3 regions of the Paenibacillus sp. 8b26 genome follow, and region 2 is predicted to be linked to each of the others. Evidence: predicted binding sites of a transcription regulator. Region 2 holds the regulator's gene; each other region holds the start of a gene.

Region 1 (4,811 bases), 680 kb from region 2:
GGGCATGAGCGACCTTGGCTCCCGGATCGGCGGATATCCAGGCGGCTGCCATTTCCAGCCCGGGGATCAGCGGCATAAACAGCAACGCCCCGCCTACGTTCAGCAGTACATGGGACCAGGCCACAAATTTGCCAGATACGCTGCCGCCAACAGCGGCAATCAGGGCCGTCACGCAGGTGCCGACATTGGAGCCGATAACGATGGCGATACCTACATCCGCTGGCAAAGCTCCCGCAGCCGCAAGGCTGATCGCCATGCCAATAACGGCGGCGCTGCTGTGAACCAGTGCGGTCAGGCATGCTCCGGCGGCGAAGGCCCACCACATGTTGGCCGCGGCGTGGTCAAGAAACCAGCGGAACAGCCCGGCCTGCTCAATCCAAGGGCCGACTGTTTGCATCACTCGGATACCCGCAAGGATCAGCGAAAATCCGGCAAAGGCGAGGCTGATATATTGTACAGCCTGTGATCGGCTGAGTTGATTGGAGCTGGATGGTGGCCCGGCAGACGCATACTGGCGGCTGGAGACAGCCTCGCCCCACATGATGGCGGCACTCCAGCAAAGCAGCGAGCCGCAGAGCAGCGGAACAGCCAGTTTGCCTAGCTGGAGCCCCATCAGCTCGGTGGTCAGACAGGTACCAATATTGGTGCCGAGGATAATGCCGAGCGTGCGGCCGTAGGTCAACAGCCCGGCGTTGACCAGTCCGATGGTCAGCACCGTGACAGCGGTGCTGCTTTGCAACAGGGCGGTAATGCCTGAGCTGAACAGCATGCCCCGCCAAGGGGAAACGGTGGCCCGATTTAGCCAGCGGGTGAGGAAAGGGCCCGCCAAATGCCGGAGGGCCGCTTCCATCAGCTTCATTCCGCCCAAAAAAATAAGCAGCCCGCCGCACAGTGGCAAAATAACATGAATAAACACGGGCGTAGCCCCCTTTCTAAACCATTTTACGTTGGTGACCAAGGACGCTTATGTAACAGCCTATGATCTGACGAGGACAGCCATGACAAGCATGGCCGAGCTGTTTTTTTAGAGCGATAATTTTGTAGTAGCTTCACAAGCTTTAAAATGTGACGTCGATATAAAGGCGGGCAGTAGCGGAGCGGTTCATTTGAATCTGAAGAAGCGGTAGCGTTCGGCTGAAAGCTTTCCGAAGGAAAGCTGCTTCGAAAGCATATGCTTAAGGGGATTCTTACCGCTAATTCATTTAGAAAATCCAAAAATCCCGTTGCAACAGCGATCGTAAGATCAAATGAATCGCAGAGCCGCGCCCGATCGAACACCACGCTTTTAACACTTTGAGTAACCTAAGAATAGGAGTGAGGGTTTTGCCTTCAGTAATATTGGAACGCAGCCGCAAAAAAAGGCTGGAGCACGCACACCCCTGGGTGTTTAAAAATGAAATAGCCAAGGTGGAGGGTGAACCGGAGGCAGGTGATCTGGTCAATATCGTGAACCATCAGGGCCGTTATTTGGCAACGGGTTACTATAATCCGGCCTCACAAATTACGGTGCGTGTGATGTCCTACGAGCCGCTGGAAGCGATGGATCAAAGCTTTTTTGCCAAACGCTTCCGCGATTGTCTGGAGCACCGTGAACGTTTTGTGACCGGGGGAGACGCGTATCGGCTGGTATACGGCGAGGCTGATTTTTTACCCGGGCTGATTGTAGACCGTTTTGGCGACGTGTTGGTTGTACAATTATTAACGCTCGGCATGGATCGCCGCAGGGAAGCAATCAGGGATGCACTCGTTGAAGTGATTGGCCCTGTCGGTATATATGAGCGCAGTGATGTATCCATCCGTGAGCTGGAAGGACTGGAACAGACCAAAGGGCCTTTATATGGAGACTGCCCGCGTCATGTTGTGGTAACGGAAAATGGCTTGCGTATCAAGGTCGATATTGTAGAGGGCCAGAAGACAGGCTACTTCTTCGACCAGCGTGAGAATCGTGCGGCGATTGCGCCGCTGATGACGGGTTGGGGAGGACGCAGCGGAATTATGCTACAGGAAGTAGCAGCAGAGCAGGGTGACGCTGCCACAGCGGTCATGAAGCCTGTGAACAAAAGCGGCAAGGTTGTGGAGTTTCCATTCTGGGATGGCGCAACCGTACTGGAGTGCTTTTCACATACGGGAAGCTTTACGCTTAATGCCTGCAAATACGGTGCTAAAAAAGTAACTTGTCTTGATATTTCCGAGCACGCGATTGAAAGCGCACGGGATAATGTCAAGCTGAACGGATTTGAGGAACGCGTGGAGTTTGTCGTGGACGATGCTTTCCAATATTTGCGCAATCAGGTTAAAGGTGTAGAGGAACGCACCGCACGGGCCGGAGGTAAAGGAGATACTTCCAAGCCGCTGACAGCAGGGGGCGGACGTACCTTTGATGTGGTGATTCTTGATCCGCCAGCCTTTGCCAAAACCAAGAATGCGGTCAAAGGAGCTACGCGGGGATATAAAGATATTAACCTGCACGGGATGAAGCTGGTCAATGAGGGCGGCTATTTAGTGACTGCGAGCTGCTCATTCCATATGCGGCCGGAGCTGTTTCTGGACACGATTAAAGAAGCTGCGGCAGATGCCGGAAAAATCCTCCGTCTGGTGGATTGGAGAGCGGCTGGCAAGGATCATCCCCAAATTCTGGGTGTGGAGGAAGGCCATTATTTGAAATTCGCTATTTTTGAGGTGCGTAGCCGGACACAACTGTAGAATTCATACACAGTTAACCGCCTTTTGGGGTAGCGGAATAAGTAGATTAGGCTCGTTTTATCCATAAAACAGTCCTGTAGAGAAGGCATGCACCAAGCCAAACCTGCGGGACTGTTTATTTTTTGAGGGAGGATAAAATGCTACAAGATGGCAAACGTACGTTCTTTTCTCCCTTGCCTCATATGCTATACTGTTTAATAGATTGTTGTTCGTTGGAGAGGAGGCCGCATCATGTCGGTCCGTTTGTTAATTGGCCGCTCAGGCAGCGGAAAAAGCACGTTAATCCGTCGTGAAATGACGGCTATGCTACGCAAGGAACCGCTAGGTAAGCCTATGCTGTTACTTGTGCCGGAGCAATCGTCATTTGCTTCCGAGCATGCGCTGCTTACAGAAGCCGGAAACGGTATTCAGGGGACGGTGCGTGCACAGGTCATGGGATTTCATCGTCTTGCCTATTTGGTCATGCAGGAAACAGGGGGTTCGGCGCTGGTACCTGTGACGGAGGAAGGCAAGAAGATGCTTTTATATAAAATTATTCGTCGTCGCAAGGATGAACTGAGTTTATTTAAGGATTCGGGAGACCAGTTGGGCTTTGTGGATCGGTTAAATACGCTGTTTACGGAGCTGAAGCAGTACGGGAATGATACCCGGCCTGTACCAGAGCAACTTGAGAGAATGAATGCGGCGGGGGAATCGACTCCGATTTTGCGCGGCAAGCTCAAGGATATCAGTCTGATCTATGAGGATTTTGAAAGAGAGCTGGCGCTTAAATATATTGACGGCGAGGATACACTGCGTATGCTGGCGGAGCAGATTGCCGAATCTTCCATTGTACGTGGAGCGGATATTTGGATGGATGGCTACCGCAGGTTTACGCCGCATGAATACAAGGTGGTTGAGCAGCTTATGCTACACGCTTCTTCGTTGACGGTCGCGCTGACCTGCAATCGGAGCTACGAGAGTGGACAGCTTCCGCATGAGCTGGATTTGTTTCATCCTGCGGCGGCTACCTATGTAAAGCTTAAAGGGATGGCAGACGAGCTGATGATCGATACGCAGACACAATTGCTGCGACCTGATCCGCTTCCGAGATTTAAGGACCGTCCGGCGTTGGCGTATCTGGAGGCAGATTTTGAACGGCGTGCGGGGTATCGGAATCAGGAGCGATCTATGTCGCAGCAGCAGATGCGGGAGCAATGGAAAGACAAGCAGCCAGAAGAAATCAAACTGTATGCGGCAGCGAACCGACGTGTGGAGCTGGAGGGGGCCGTTCGCGAAATGCGCCGTCTGGCCCGGGATGAGGGAGCACGTTATCGGGAAATGGCGCTGTTCGTACGCCAGATTGAGGATTATGAGCCGTGGGTGGAGCCGATATTCAAACAATATGAGGTTCCGGTATTTCTGGATCAGCGCAGAAACGTATTGCATCATCCATTGGTGGAAATGATTCGAGCTTCGCTGGATATCGTTCAGCGGCGTTGGCGGTACGAGGATGTATTTCGTGCGGTCAAAACGGATCTTCTGTTGCCCCAGGATGGGCGGGTCAGCCGCGAGGATATGGACCGTCTGGAAAACTACGCATTGGCCTGTGGAATACAGGGAAGTCGCTGGACTGACGGACGGCCTTGGCAGGCGGTACCCAGCCTTTCGCTGGAGCTGGAGGAACAGGAGCGAAATCGTCAACGGGACGAAACACTGGATCTAATGGAGCTGTGCCGCGATGTGATCGTGACGCCTTTACGTGCGTTTGAGAAACGTCTGGGTAAGGCTCGTACTGCACTTGAGAAGTGTGAAGCGGTGTACTTGTTGCTGGAGGATGCGGAAATTGGTCATAAGCTGGATGACTTGATCCATCAGGCTGAGGAAGCGGGAAATCCCGAGCAGGCGAAGGAGCATCGTCAGGTATGGGATGCGGTGCTTGAGTTGTTGGATCAGATCGTCGAAATGATGGGTGACGAGAAGTTGGACACTTCTTTGTTTGCGGGTGTGCTGGAAACGGGGCTGATAGAATACCGCATGGGTCTTGTTCCGCCAGCTCTGGATCAGGTGCTGGTCGGAAACACGGACCGTACACGTGTAGCGGGAATCCAGCATACCTTTGTGCTGGG
Region 2 (4,811 bases):
TTTCAACCGTTACGTAACCCTTTTCAATCTTGATGGCTTTCATATCCTCTGCTGTCATTGGACGCTCTCTGCCACCCTTCAGCATATATAGCGTGCTCTTACCAACCTTCAAATAAGGACGACGGATGAAAAAGATAACAGCCAGCATCAAATACAAACCGAATACAAGCCAGTCCATTCCCCGCATGCCAGTCTTAGTCAAAAAATAACTCATGAGCATGTACAAAACTGCAAGTCCAGCCAGCATGATTGGCACAGTAATATTACGTCCACGGAAAATATCCATTGCAGAACCGGCACCACTAATGGTTTGGATGCCTTGTTTTTTGCGCGATTTATTCAAATGCGCTGTGTTTTTGCGAACTTTTCTTTCAAATGACCGGGCCATCTCTCAATTCCCTTCCCAAATATATTGCTTAAAACAATTGCCACCAATCCTAATCTATATAGATACCAAAAATAGATACCTTAAAAAAACGAAAAGCAAATTACGCGGGCTAAGCCGCTTTAGCGACATTAATGCGTCAGCCCACCATTTCCCTTCGACGTATCTTCGTCCACAATTTCAATCGTATCAAGTTGCTGCCGGAAATTACGGCGAATGTTATCCAAATAAATTTCCCGAAGGTTGGCGCGCTCTGTTGTTTCCTCTTCCGTCAATCCTTCGGCTTTTGCTTTGCGAGCCAATTCATTGATGCGCTGTACCAAACTGTCTATATCCAAATTCTGTCCCCTCCATATAAGCAAAGATATAATACACTTTGACATGTAGAAAAGAGCTTGTCAAGGTTCCCTCATTACGTCCTCTGACAAGCTCTAATCGTGACAGATCAGAAATGCGGAAGCTTTAAAACTTGGCCTGCCTGCACTCCCCGATCTTCCAGTCCGTTAATCCGAACAATTCCTTCTATATATACCCGTGTATCCATTCGTTCCGGTTTATGATTGGAGGCAATCTGCCACAATGTATCCCCAGGTTGTACAATAAGTTTGGTCACCTCTTCATTCGAAACAGAAGGAGCCGCGAATACCGTCAGTACACCTGCACCCGCAATCCAAGCAACGATAACCAGAATAAGAAGTTTGGGCAGGAGACTGTTGGAAATGGTCCGTACAAGTTGCGCCCTTCTCTCATTCCGGACATTTTGCATCTTTTCTAAATTCATTGGAAAAATACTTTGATATGTGCTATATTTCATCATTGGCTGCGTCCTCCAAACGTTTGTTCTTATGTTTTTTCACAATATAACACGAACATTTGTTTTGTTCAATAGAAAAGAGAACAAAAGTTCGTAATTGTTTTTAGGGATTATTTAGAACTTATGTTTGTACGAACGGAGGTTCTATGCTATAATTTTCCCAAACGTTACTAAATGGGGTTGATACGGTATGTCTAAGATTTCAAGCCGCCAGCAGGCCATTCTTGAATTTATCCGCAATGAAGTGCGTCTAAAGGGGTATCCCCCTTCTGTGCGCGAAATAGGTGAGGCTGTCGGATTGGCCTCCAGTTCTACGGTTCACGGTCATTTGGATCGTCTGGAGAAAAAGGGACTGATTCGTCGTGATCCAACGAAACCACGGGCCATCGAGTTACTCGGCCAAGACGAATCGGATAACAGCAACTTGATTAATTACTCCATTAGTCGTGTTCCGGTCGTCGGCAAAGTAACAGCCGGTCTGCCTATTACAGCAACAGAAAATATTGAAGATTACTTTCCTCTTCCCCAACATTTTGTTGGTGAGGATAAAATATTCATGTTATCTGTTGTAGGAGAAAGCATGATTGAGGCTGGTATTGCCAACGGAGACTATGTCATTGTACGTCAGCAGCAGACAGCCGATAACGGCGACATTGTCGTCGCCATGACGGACGAGGACGAAGCTACTGTTAAAACTTTTTACAAGGAAAAAGATCATATCCGACTTCAACCGGAAAATCCGGCCTTTGAACCGCTCCGTCTGACGCACGTCAGTATTTTGGGCAAGGTTGTAGGACTCTTCCGGGACTTCCACTGATTTTTCATTTTTCAGCCTCGTTATTCTTTTCGCTACAACAAAACCGGCTGCCCATAGCAAGCCGGTTTTGTATTGATCTTATGTACATTGAATCTACCTCACTACTATCCTTTTCCCTTTTGATAGCCCATGGATTAATCGGTATATATCTGCAATCTGCAATTACTGTTCTGCTTATTGGCGGACCAAAAATAACTTTGTAATTATTTTAGATAAATATGGTATATTAATATTTATAGTTTTATTAAGGAGAGATTAAATGAAAAAAATTATAATTTCAGTGTTTATTGTGACTTTTATCGTAATAGGTTTTACAGCTCCAACAATAGATTATGTGTATGCTAAGGAGAATTCAACCAGAACAACCTTTGATCGCATTCATTACATACAAATAATTATCCATTTTAAATCATTGGAAAAGCAACTTGAAGCTGTACTTTCCGAAAGAAATAACTACCCAGAGGACAGTCCAGAATATAAAGAGCTTTCTGAACAAATGAATCACATTCTTGAGCAGGAAACATATTACCAGAAAAAACTTAAAGCCCTTTATAGTAAGTAATATACTTCTCCCCGTTTGTTATCTTCACTTTTTATCATTTTGCTCGTGCTGATCTGCTGTAACTTTTCCTACAACGTAAAGTTGGTAAGGATAAGGCAGGTAAGCATGAGTTTTTTTGCATTCCTTACCTTTATACTTTATTAGTTTCTGAATATCAGGGTCATAGGTAATAGCTTCTTTTTGGTTTTAATAGATTTATGCTGATACATTGTTAGTGCTACTGACATATGAATAAAGTAGACCTTAGCAAAGGAGATATGCAGATGATCAAAAATAGAGTCAAAACGTATAAGCATCGTATTGGTAAGAACAAATTTCTGGTCGTAAAAGTCTTTCAAGCCGCTGCTGCCGAAACAAGAAGCGGTAACGCACTAGCCACCAATGCATTGAACATCAAAATTTCCAAGCGCAACCGTAAGCGGAATCATAAACGCTTCTAAGACTCATCGTACCTTCTTTTCCTGTGAAAGGAGGTGATATCATGTGTAAAAAACATTTCAAACGTCATGTGAGAAGAAGAGGATTATCGATCCGTTCAAATCAAAGAGCCGTTGCGCGCGCTAGAGGTAATGCACTGGCTGTTAATCTGTTTAGCGTAAATGATAGACAACGCAGACGTTAAAGATCATTCTTAAGCGGGAAGGATTTCTTCCCGCTTTTTTTTGCGCCACGGTATACACCATCCCACAATACGATCAATGTGTTTCTCCTGTAAAGGTTAACTCATTCATCTCTTGGTACGAAGCAAAACAGGCCGGGTCAGGCACAGCATCTTATGCCATTGACAAGCATGTCAATAATAAAGAACCCTTTAGCAGCCGGAAGGACTTTATCATTTTCAACAGAATTTTAACACTTGAAGTAAGTGAATATTCATCCAAATAAATACGAAAAGGAACCACACTGGTATCGAATTCATCTCCATACGAATCCTTCACGAAAATCTCTGCAATAGTATTGTTTCGTGGGGGAAATTTGGGGGCAAACCTCATGATATTGCTAAACTCCCCCTGCTCCTCACATAATTAAAAATCTCTCAACGCTTAGAGCGTCAAGGGTTTCCACGTTTTAGTAAAGCGTCAGATATTGATCACGTTCCCATTGATACACTTGTTCATGTCGTTCGTTTAATGACCCTACCATAAAAAACCTCTCCCAAGTGTGTCATTAAAAAGTGGTTTTCTGACGAGTCTATATCCTGTATACTCTCCATGCAAACCTTAAAAGTATATTTGGGTATGGGGTGAAAAATGGCTGCATTCATTTCCCAAATCATTGCTGAAAAAAAGATGTTTTCTTATGAGCATGCTATGAATGCTTCCCTGATACCTAATGGCAACATGGAAGATCTACATGATTGACTGTTGCTTAGGCAAACGGAGGGAGAAAATCTCACATCTCCTTTTCTATAGTTAGGCATCAAACCTCTTATATATACTGAATCCCAAAAATCAGGGACATTAACAACATAAATTCAGGCGCTGAAGTGTTTCATATTTTGGCATTATAAGACAATCATTTCCGACAAAAAAAGCCACTATGTAGTAGCAGCTCCTGTAAATATTATACTTGGGTTCATAATCCCCAATTCCTTTATAACTTCGTTATAGCGATGATAAGCAATAGGGCATCGCTGTGACAGCTTAGCTATTTCACTCTCAAAGTAAGCGTCTTTGAAAATACCGTTCACAATTTTGACTTTTTCCACATTTAACGTTTTGCCTCTATCTACATTCAAAAATTTAAACCCGCTATTGTTAAGGAACGTTTCCCAATACTTTAGCGTCCCTGTCATATAGAAGATTTTATCGAACGTGTGAACCATGATTTGGTTCCTCTTACGACCTCTAGATATATAGAGAACCTTATTTACTGGTATGTTTTCTCCACCACTAATAGCCTCGGGATCTGTTGCTACCGTTAGGTTTAACAATTTAATCACACCCCACTTATTTTAACAACTCTTCCGGTGGCTCGGGATTATGAATCCAGGATAAACTCGCTGTACTCACAGAAGCAACTGCGAGAGTAGTTAATAGAACAGCAACATTGTAGTACATACTAATCTTTAATTTACTGAATTTAGGATTCTTCATTTCTTTACAACCTCCTCCTTATTAGCGTTAAGCTCTGAACAAAAAAACTAGCAGCTACTACCGGTAAAGCCAGCCACAAATTAAGGGCGATCAAGGCAACCCCACAAACTTTTAACAACGGGTAGTACCGCTTTGGT
Region 3 (4,811 bases), 990 kb from region 2:
TCCGCTGCACAGCGTTGGATGGCCAGTGTGATGATTTCACGAGACTTTTTGTCCGCTTCCTCTTTGGCCTGTTGCTCAATTTCCTTAATCATCTGAGCGGTTTCATGACGAACTTCCTGTTCTACGTTGGACAGAATAATACTTCTCGCATCTTCCGTCGTCAGATTGGAAATACGCTCCAGCTCAGTTACCTGACTCTTGTAAATCAAATCAATCTGCTGCTGGGTTTCATCGATTCGTTTCTCTTTGTTGGCCACTTGTTCTTCTTTACGTTCCAGCGATTCCAATTTTTTATCCAGCGACTCTTCTTTTTGCAGCAGTCTTCGTTCCTGCCGTTGAATTTCATTACGACGCTCACGAGTTTCCTTTTCAGCTTCGGCACGGATGCGGTGAATTTCATCTTTCGCTTCCAATACCGTTTCCTTCTTCAGCGCTTCTGCCTCTTTTTTCGCGTTCTCCACGATTTGCGCGGCAGCTTCTTCCGCACTGGAGATTTTAGCTTCTGCAATAGATTTGCGAATAAAATAACCAATCCCGAACCCAAAGAATAACGCGGCTACAGCAACGAGAACGAACCAGATCGCAGTCATCATCATACTGTTCACCTCCTCGTTGGTTCCTCCAAGGCATTCCTTGGGACTTTTTGCAATTGTCACATTAGCTTTGATCGTCAAACTAAGATAACGGCACGCAGCCGTTTCATTTCATATGCACATGCTTTCACATGTACAATTCCGCCTGGCATAGCGGCATCACTTGTTATTTGGCGATGAGAACGTACCCATGGACTCCGCTTTTTTGGAAGGAAAAAGGGTGTTCCACAAGCATCGTTTCATATATATTTTATTATTTGACAAATGGCATTGTCAAGGGAATGCAAACTTTAGTAGATTACCATGTGGCTTTCCATACGATTGCCAGCTCATTCTGTTCACTTGTGCCAGCTAATGGATACCCGGCTGTTTAACAACTATTCATCCCACTGCGATAATTCCTCGTCATCGGAAGTCCCATCTTGCTCGGCCATCGTGAGATGATTAACTACGCGGCGTGTCATATCTCCCGAATATCCGCGCCTCATGAGAAAGGGATACGTTTTGCGTTTTTTCTCCATTATATCTCCACGCACCTGATTCCATTTCTTGCGTCCGACAACCAAAGCGCTCTCCCATTCCTCCTGATCGCTGACCTCACCTAAAGCTTCCCCGATAGAGGCTTTAGAGATGCCCTTTTGACGCAGTTCCTGCCTTACCCACATCTTCCCCTTCCGCTGGCTCGTTATGCGTTGCCTTGCCCACTGACGGGCGTATAGATCGTCATCCACAAGTCGCTCCCGCTCCAGACGGTTCAACACTTCATCAATAACAGCTTGACCCATTTCCTTTTGCGTCAAACGCTGCTCAATCTCCTGACGTGTACGCGGCTTTCGTCCCAAATAACGAAGCGCGTGCACGTATGCCTGTTGCTTTTCATCCGCCAGAACGATTTCTTCCAGTTCCTTTTTGACGAAAGTCGTTCCTTTGAACATATTGTACTTGATCATTACATCTTCCAATATGGACAATGAATACGGGCCAAAATGAATCGTGTATCTTCCGCGTTTCCTACCCTGCCCCTGTTCCACCCTCGTAACCATCAATTCCTCATGATCAGGAAAAAGGGAAATGCCTTGCTGCTCATTTTCCTTCGAAGTGTGTTCACCTTCATCTTCCAATTGCAATGTGCTTCCCTCACTTTGATATTCACGAAAGCAAGCTGAGAACGCCCGCCACGCAAAAGTAAAATGTAGCTGACACGCAGGCCACATTCGATGCAAAAATACCCTGCACAACTGTGCAGGGCATCAGAATCATGCTATTCAAACGGCTGTGCCATAACCCCTGGCTCCAGTTCACAAACCAGGATTCACCAAGCTTTATTCAAGCTCCAGCAATTCCTGTTCTTCCTTGGCTTGCTGTGCCAACTCTTCTTCTGTCGGCGGAGCTACCGTCGTAATCAAATTGCTGGCCACCCGAATTTTTTGTTCGATCGTGCTAGCAATGTTCGGATTTTCCTTCAAAAATTGCTTCGCATTTTCACGTCCCTGACCTAGTCGTTCACCTTCATAGGAATACCAAGCTCCGCTCTTATCGACAATGTCATACTCCGTACCAATGTCGATCAAACTGCCTGTCTTGGAGATGCCTTCGCCGTACATAATGTCCACTTCCGCCTGACGGAAAGGAGGTGCGACTTTGTTCTTCACCACTTTAATACGTGTGCGGTTACCAACAACATCATTACCGTTTTTCAAGCTTTCAATGCGGCGGACATCCAAACGAACTGTAGAATAAAATTTCAGAGCACGTCCACCTGGTGTAGTTTCAGGGTTACCGAACATAACACCTATTTTTTCACGTAATTGGTTAATAAAGATAGCAATGGTGTTCGACTTGTTAATAGCACCGGACAGCTTACGCAATGCCTGTGACATTAAACGGGCTTGAAGACCAACATGGGAATCTCCCATTTCACCTTCAATCTCCGCTTTTGGCACAAGTGCCGCTACAGAGTCAACAACAACAATGTCTACCGCTCCACTACGTACAAGCGCTTCGGCAATCTCAAGTGCTTGCTCTCCTGTATCTGGCTGCGATAGCAACAACTCATCAATATTGACACCCAGCTTGCTGGCATACGACGGATCAAGAGCATGCTCGGCGTCGATAAAAGCGGCTTGTCCGCCTGTTTTTTGTACCTCTGCTATAGCGTGAAGAGCTACCGTTGTTTTACCGGATGATTCTGGCCCATATACCTCAATAATTCGGCCTCTCGGGAAGCCGCCCGTTCCTAACGCAATATCCAAAGCAATCGAACCACTGGTAATAGTTTCCACTTGCATATGGGTGGACTCACCCAACTTCATAATGGAACCTTTACCGAATTGCTTTTCTATTTGACGGAGCGCCATATCCAGCGCAGCACGACGATCTGACAATAAACTCACATCCTTCATTGTTTGTAGTTTAATAATACCTTGTTTTGACACGCTTGCCAAGCATTTTTTCGAACATACATTCGTTTTTTTTGTTTGGTCGGTTCTCTTCTATACTTCCATCTGTCTCTTAAATCAAAAAAAGAACCGCAGGCAAAAAAGCTTTTGCAACGGTTCTTCCGATAATATGATTATACCATTAATCGTCTATCTAAAACAACTCTATGAAAACTCGCGTCGTATACAGCTCCTTAAGAGAGCTTCTCATTTTCCACCAGTCTGCGCCATAATCTGTACAGGATTGCCTTAACAGACCGCAACCGGATCGTTTCACGATTCCCGCTCAGCTTCAGCTCGTAAACCTCAGTTTCCTTGTCACGCTCGGCAATACCGATATAAACCAGACCGACTGGCTTCCGCTCAGAATATCCGGGTCCAGCTACACCTGTAACTGAGAGTCCGAAATCAGTGTCCATGACCATTCTTGCCTGCTCCGCAAGTACAAGGGCTACTTCTTCGCTTACTGCGCCGGGCGCATTGTCCCCCTCCAAATAATCATGTGGCACGTTGAGCAGCTTCTTCTTCATTTCATTGGAATAACATACGATACCACCTTGGAACATAACTGCGCTACCCGGGACGGAAGTGATGTGCTCCATCAGCATTCCACCTGTGCAGCTTTCCGCCGCGCTAACAGTCAGTCCGAGATTGGCCATCAAATCCACAATAACCTTCTCCAGCGTGACGTCCTCGCTCGCATACATGTATTCCGAAAGACGCTGCTGAATTTCTACTTCCGTAGCCGTCAGCTTGACCAGCGCCTCGCTCTCGCTGGCCGCCTTGGTGGATATACGGATCGTGACCTCTCCCTCCTTGGCATAAGGAGCAATGGTCGGGTCCGTCTGTGATTTGATCAGATCCAGCAACCGGGTTTCGAGAGCAGACTCACCGATACCTGCAAACTTTAGCATTTTCGAATAAATCGGCATTTCCTTACCGCTCAGTGCTTGCTGGAGCAACCAAGGTTTTGCCTGATTCTCGAACATCGGCTTAAGTTCCTTCGGCGGACCAGGCAAAATCACATAATATTTACCTTCCTGTGCAATCGCATCGCCCACAGCCAGCCCTGTCTCATTTTCAAGAGGGCTAGCTCCTTCAATAGAAAGCGCCTGACGGCGGTTATTCTCGGTCATCTCCACCCCGCGATTACGGAAAAACTGTTCCAGCTTATCCATAGCGAGACGGTCTATATGCAATTTACGTCCCAGCACAGCGGCAATTGCATCTTTTGTCAAATCATCCTGAGTCGGTCCCAAACCGCCCGAGAACAAAATAATATCCGCACGCTTCTGAGCCAGACGCACCGCTTCCTGAAGTCGATCCATGTTATCGCCGACAACCGTCTGAAAATATACATCAATCCCAATCGTAGCCAACTCTTGTGACAAATATTGGGCATTTGTATTCACAATTTGTCCAAGCAATAATTCAGTTCCTACTGCGATGATTTCAGCTTTCATCGTTTCTGCCTCCTGTAGAGCGAATGTTGTGGGAATTATACAAAGAAACAGCAATAAGCAAACTCCCTATCGCTGTCTCCATGAAACGTATCCTGTTAAACCTTGGAGGAGCGGAGTAAATGACTGTTCTTTACAAAATAGTCAATGCCCGAGTAAATGGTAATTAACGCAGCCGCCCATATCGCTATTAAATCAAACGGAATACCCAGAAAAACAAACGGGAAGTTATTAATGAGTAACGCTACAATGGCAACGATCTGTATGACAGTCTTAATTTTGCCCCAGTTACTTGCAGCGACCACAGAGCCATCCAGTAA

Evidence for each region. Region 2 encodes LexA, which represses DNA repair genes until DNA is damaged. Its sites were predicted from a motif close to CGAACATATGTTCG; they were not measured.
Region 1: a site for LexA is predicted at 2,855-2,868, ahead of addB (helicase-exonuclease AddAB subunit AddB). Genes of this name have one in related genera too.
Region 3: a site for LexA is predicted at 3,047-3,060, ahead of recA (recombinase RecA). Genes of this name have one in related genera too.

Annotation. Positions count from the first base shown of each region.
Region 1 covers NZ_CP192445.1:5,245,521-5,250,331, forward strand. The annotation lists gene ACQ4MX_RS24415 (Na/Pi cotransporter family protein) at 1-916, opposite strand, end outside; gene ACQ4MX_RS24420 (class I SAM-dependent rRNA methyltransferase) at 1,324-2,703, shown strand; gene addB (helicase-exonuclease AddAB subunit AddB) at 2,935-4,811, shown strand, end outside.
Region 2 covers NZ_CP192445.1:5,921,672-5,926,482, reverse strand. The annotation lists gene ACQ4MX_RS27505 (hypothetical protein) at 1-388, opposite strand, end outside; gene ACQ4MX_RS27500 (DUF896 domain-containing protein) at 517-723, opposite strand; gene ACQ4MX_RS27495 (LysM peptidoglycan-binding domain-containing protein) at 831-1,199, opposite strand; gene lexA (transcriptional repressor LexA) at 1,390-2,016, shown strand; gene ACQ4MX_RS27485 (hypothetical protein) at 2,276-2,578, shown strand; gene ACQ4MX_RS27480 (hypothetical protein) at 2,842-3,018, shown strand; partial or broken gene ACQ4MX_RS27475 (ran-binding protein 10) at 3,290-3,463, shown strand; gene ACQ4MX_RS27470 (LytTR family transcriptional regulator DNA-binding domain-containing protein) at 4,116-4,511, opposite strand; gene ACQ4MX_RS27465 (cyclic lactone autoinducer peptide) at 4,528-4,638, opposite strand; gene ACQ4MX_RS27460 (accessory gene regulator B family protein) at 4,679-4,811, opposite strand, start outside.
Region 3 covers NZ_CP192445.1:784,603-789,413, forward strand. The annotation lists gene rny (ribonuclease Y) at 1-593, opposite strand, end outside; gene ACQ4MX_RS03240 (regulatory protein RecX) at 971-1,720, opposite strand; gene recA (recombinase RecA) at 1,916-2,977, opposite strand; gene ACQ4MX_RS03250 (competence/damage-inducible protein A) at 3,226-4,494, opposite strand; gene pgsA (CDP-diacylglycerol--glycerol-3-phosphate 3-phosphatidyltransferase) at 4,590-4,811, opposite strand, start outside.